2 regions of the Mesorhizobium sp. P2_D1 genome follow, and region 2 is predicted to be linked to the other one. Evidence: predicted binding sites of a transcription regulator. Region 2 holds the regulator's gene; the other holds the start of a gene.

Region 1 (2,390 bases), on a different contig from region 2:
CCATGTCGCGCATGGCGGAACACTGGTGCTGGTCAGCGTCGTCAAGGACGACATCACCTTCTCCGATCCGGAATTCCACAAGCGCGAGATGACTCTGATCGGCAGTCGCAATGCGTTGCGCGCCGACTTCGACCACGTCGCCGCCTCGATCCGCAACGGCGCCGTGCCATTGGCCAAGCTCGTCACCCACCGCACCACGCTGGCCGGCACGCCACATGATCTCGCGCGCTGGGCACACGAGAAATCCGGTCTGATCAAGGCTGTGATAGAGGTCGGATAAGAGCAATTCCAGGAAAAGTGTGAAGCGGTTTTCCCGGGAAAAGCGCTTAGCGCTTTCGCTAAGGGAATTGCGTTCGACAATCTAGGCAACCGGCGGTGTCGGCTCACAACGCCGACAATTTGAGTTCGACCCGCTCGGCCGGGAACCGCGACTCGGAAAACTGGATCGGCTGGCCGTCGGGTGTGACGTTGACGGCGACCGTGACCAGCACGATTGCGCCGGGCTGCAGGTCGAGGTCGGCAAGGTCGGCGGCATCGGCATGGCGTGCTGACAGCATGGTCGATTGCCTGAGATAATCGTCTATGCCGAAACGCGCCAGCGACGCGGTGATCGAGCCGGTTTGTGCCATGGCGGCATCGATGCCGGCAAAGCGCCTAGCCTCGAACCAGCCGGCAGCGCGCGACGCCGGGCGACCGTCGGCTTCGCCGCGCGTTTCCAGCCGGATCACGTTTGTCCCCCTGGCTAGGCCAAGCCCCTCGGCGACGCGCTGGCTGGCCGGCTCCACCGACGAGGAAAGCAGGACTATATGCCGTTCCGACGCCTGCCCTTGCAGGCCTGCCGAAAAGCGTGTGCGCGCGCCGATCGGATAGGACAGCCGCTTGCGCGACAGCACGAATGTGCCGCGTCCCTGTTCGGCCCGCAGCACCCCTTCCTGCACAAGGGCTGCTATGGCACTGCGCACCGTGTGACGGTTGACGCCATAGCGCTCGGCCAGCGCAACCTCCGGCGGCAGCGCTGCATTCTCGGCGAAATCGCCGATGGCGATCGCATGCAGGATCTTGTCGGCGATCTGCCGCCACAGCGAGACACCACTCCGCCGCTCGATGCCGTCCGCTTCCAGCTGCCCGACCATTAATTGCCCCAGCCTCCCATTGCTTGTCATCCACCCGTCATGGACTCGCGCTAGATAATAAGTATAATTTGTATAGTTGTCTATATCAATAGACAAATTTAGACAAGAGGAATGTTGCTCATGCGAGGACAGGAAGCCCGCGACCAGGCCGAGCGCAAGGCCGCCATGGCAACACTGGCACAATCCAGCGGCGATGACATCGTCCGGCTCTGGAACGAGGCCGGGCTGCCTTCGGAAGCTGAGCTGCTGCGCGGCCCGGAGACCGGCCTGGTCACCGTGCGCGGCCGCATCGGCGGTGGCGGCTCCCCCTTCAATGTCGGTGAGACGACGGTTACCCGCGCCACTGTGCGGCTGCCGTCCGGACAGGTCGGTCACTGCTATGCGCTTGGCCGCGACAAACAGAAGGCGAGGCTGGCGGCCATCGCCGACGCGTTGTGGCAGGACCCGGCGCGTCGCGCCGAGGTCGAGACCGGGCTCATAGCGCCTCTGCGGTCGGCTCTGGCCACGGCGCATGAACGGCGCCGCGCCGAGACGGCGGCAACGAAGGTGGATTTCTTCACCATGGTTCGCGGAGAAGACTGATGGAGATCGCAGCGCAATCGATAGAAGGCGGTTTCGCCGATCCGGTCTTCAACGCCCAGACCGTGTTTCGCGCGATCATGGACGCGATGGCACGGCCGGGCAGCATGCAGCCCCTGCCCGCCTTCGCCCGCCCGCCGGTGCCGCTTTCAGCGACCGCCGGCGCCGTAGCGCTGGCGCTTTGCGACAACGACACCGCGCTCTGGCTCGACCCGGCTTTGCAGGCCTCTACCGCGATCAAATCCTGGCTTGGTTTCCACACCGGTGCGCCCTTGGCCAACACGCCGGCCGATGCGCATTTCGCTTTGATCGCCACGCCGGCCGAGATGATGGCACTCGATGGTTTTTCACAAGGCACGCAGGACTATCCCGACCGCTCCACGACACTGATCCTGCAGGTCAGTGATCTCGTTTCGGGTGCCCCGCTGCTGCTCGAAGGCCCCGGCATCGAGACCAGTGCCACGATCGCGCCGGCGCAGATGCCGCGTCATTTCGTCGAACAGTGGAAGCAGAATAACCAGCGCTTTCCGCGCGGCGTGGATATCATCCTCGCCACATCGGATGGCGTCGCCTGTCTGCCGCGCACAACGCGCATCAAGACGATGGGGGCCTGAGATGTATGTCGCGGTGAAAGGTGGCGAGGCGGCCATTGCCAACGCCCACAGCCTGCTCGCCGAC
Region 2 (2,390 bases):
TGCTGTGGTCGCCGATCACGCCGCACACCGACATCGCCTTCGCCGACATACTCGAGGACGAGTTCGGCATCCCCGCCACCATGGAGAACGACTGCAATATGATGGCGATAGCGTTGCGCTGGCGCGACCCTGATCGCTACCGCGACGACTTCATCGCCATCCTGTTGTCGCACGGCATCGGCATGGGCCTGGTGCTGAAGGGCGAGCTGTTCACCGGCACTCATTCCTCGGGCGGCGAGTTCGGCCATATGATCCATCGGCCGCACGGCGCGCTGTGCCGCTGCGGGCGGCGCGGCTGCGTCGAGGCCTATGCCGGCAACTACGCCATCTGGCGCAACGCAAGGCAGATGAGTGAGGATGCGGAACCGGTCGCCGATGTCAGTGATGCCGACATGCGCGCGCTGGCGACCGCGGCCCGCGAGAGGGATGGACCCGAGCGCGAGGCCTATCGCAAGGCCGGCGAGGCACTCGGCTACGGTCTCGGCAGCCTGTTCGCGCTGATCGATCCGGCGCCCGTCGCCATGGTCGGTGTCAGCGCCGCGGCCTTCGACCTGATCGAGCCGGCATTGCGCGAGGCCATTGCTCAGACCGCCGGCGGCCAGCATTCGCAATCGATTTCCTTCGACACCGAACCGAACGAACTGCCACTGATCCGCGAAGGCTGCGCCACGCGGGCACTGACCTTCGTAGACCAGGAGATTTTCGCGCCCGGCACGCAGGCGAGATCCGGCCTCGGTGGCAAGAACGTTGCGTGAATAACGCGCCGGGATGTGTTGAGATTCAGGTTAGGCCGAGTCGAGAATGGCGGGTTCCGAGAACCGGAACGGAGCGGACATTTGGATCCGTGAGTACCGGAAGCGCAGGAAACTGCCGTTCGCAGGCCGGCATCACCTGAATATCAGCAGATCCCTAATCTTCCCGGATTGCGTAGCCCGCCCCACGAATGGTGCGGATGACATCGGGCATGCGGCCATTGTTGACCGCCTTGCGCAGCCGGCCGACATGCACGTCGACCGTGCGTTCGTCGATGTAGATCGTCTCGCCCCAGACATTGTCGAGCAGCTGGCTGCGCGAGAACACGCGGCCGGGATGGCGCATCATGAATTCGAGCAGGCGGAATTCGGTCGGTCCGAGCCGGATCTCGCTCTTCTTGCGATAGACCCTGTGCGATTCACGATCGAGCACGATGTCGCCGACCTTGAGCACGCTGGACAGCACTTCCGGCTTGGCGCGGCGCAGCAGCGCCTTGACCCTGGCCATGAACTCCGGCGTCGAGAACGGCTTGACCAGATAATCGTCGGCGCCTGTCGAGAGGCCGCGCACACGATCGCTTTCCTCGCCACGCGCGGTCAGCATGATGATCGGCAGCCGCTCGGTCTCTGGACGCATCCTTAGCCGGCGGCAGAGTTCGATACCGGAAACCGCCGGTACCATCCAGTCCAGCACCAGAAGGTCGGGGACGTTCTCCTGCAGCCGGATCTCGGCCTCGTCGCCGCGCGTCACCACCTCGACCTGGTAGCCCTCGGACTCCAGATTGTAGCGGAGCAGCACACCCAGCGGCTCCTCATCCTCCACCACCATGATGCGTGGCGCGATCATCGACTGGTCATCCCTGCCGTCATGCCGCCGGCGCGGACATCGCCGTCTCGTCCTGCTTCGGACGATTGGCGGGCAGCTGCGTGCCGGTCAAAACATAATACGCATTTTCCGCGATGTTGGTGACGTGATCGCCGATGCGCTCAAGGTTCTTGGCGCAGAACAAAAGATGCGTGCAGGCGGTGATGTTGCGCGGGTCTTCCATCATGTAGGTCAGGAGTTCGCGGAACACGGAGGTGTACTTGACGTCGATGCGCTCGTCGTCGGCGCGCAGCTTCGCCAGCGCCGCCGCATCGCGTGCCGTATATTCCTCGATGACGCCCTGCACCTGGATCAGCACCAGCTGCGCCATTGCGTCGATGGAGTGCGACAGGTCGCGCGGGGTGACGCTGAGGCCGACGGTGCCGACGCGCTTGGCGATATTCTTGGCAAGGTCGCCAATGCGCTCGAGGTCGCCGGCCATGCGGATCGAACCGACGACATGACGCAGATCGTCGGCCATCGGCTGACGCTTGGCGATCAGTGTGATGGCGCGGTCGTCGAGCTCGCGCTGGCGCGCGTCCATGATCGCATCGTCGGAGACGACGCGCTGCGCCAGGGCGTTGTCGGAATTCAACAGCGCCTTGGTGGCGCCGCCGACCATCGAGCCGGCGAGGTCGCCCATGTCGCGGATCAGCCTGCTGATCTGTCCGAGATCCTCGTCGAAAGAAGCGACTGTGTGTTCGCCCATGATCTTAGTCCTCGTATGCCTGAGCTCAGCCGAAGCGGCCGGTGATGTAGTCCTGCGTGCGCTT

Evidence for each region. Region 2 encodes PhoB, which activates phosphate uptake and scavenging genes when phosphate is short. Its sites were predicted from a motif close to TGTCATNNANCTGTCAT; they were not measured.
Region 1: phnF (phosphonate metabolism transcriptional regulator PhnF) is a predicted target of PhoB. The motif match lies at 1,158-1,174, and genes of this name have one in related genera.

The regions. Positions count from the first base shown of each region.
Region 1 covers NZ_JBFUDZ010000088.1:3,689-6,078, reverse strand. The annotation lists gene AC1D0I_RS31240 (zinc-binding alcohol dehydrogenase family protein) at 1-280, shown strand, start outside; gene phnF (phosphonate metabolism transcriptional regulator PhnF) at 384-1,133, opposite strand; gene phnG (phosphonate C-P lyase system protein PhnG) at 1,254-1,715, shown strand; gene phnH (phosphonate C-P lyase system protein PhnH) at 1,715-2,326, shown strand; gene AC1D0I_RS31220 (carbon-phosphorus lyase complex subunit) at 2,328-2,390, shown strand, end outside.
Region 2 covers NZ_JBFUDZ010000020.1:68,727-71,116, forward strand. The annotation lists gene AC1D0I_RS16605 (ROK family protein) at 1-755, shown strand, start outside; gene phoB (phosphate regulon transcriptional regulator PhoB) at 910-1,599, opposite strand; gene phoU (phosphate signaling complex protein PhoU) at 1,619-2,326, opposite strand; gene pstB (phosphate ABC transporter ATP-binding protein PstB) at 2,352-2,390, opposite strand, start outside.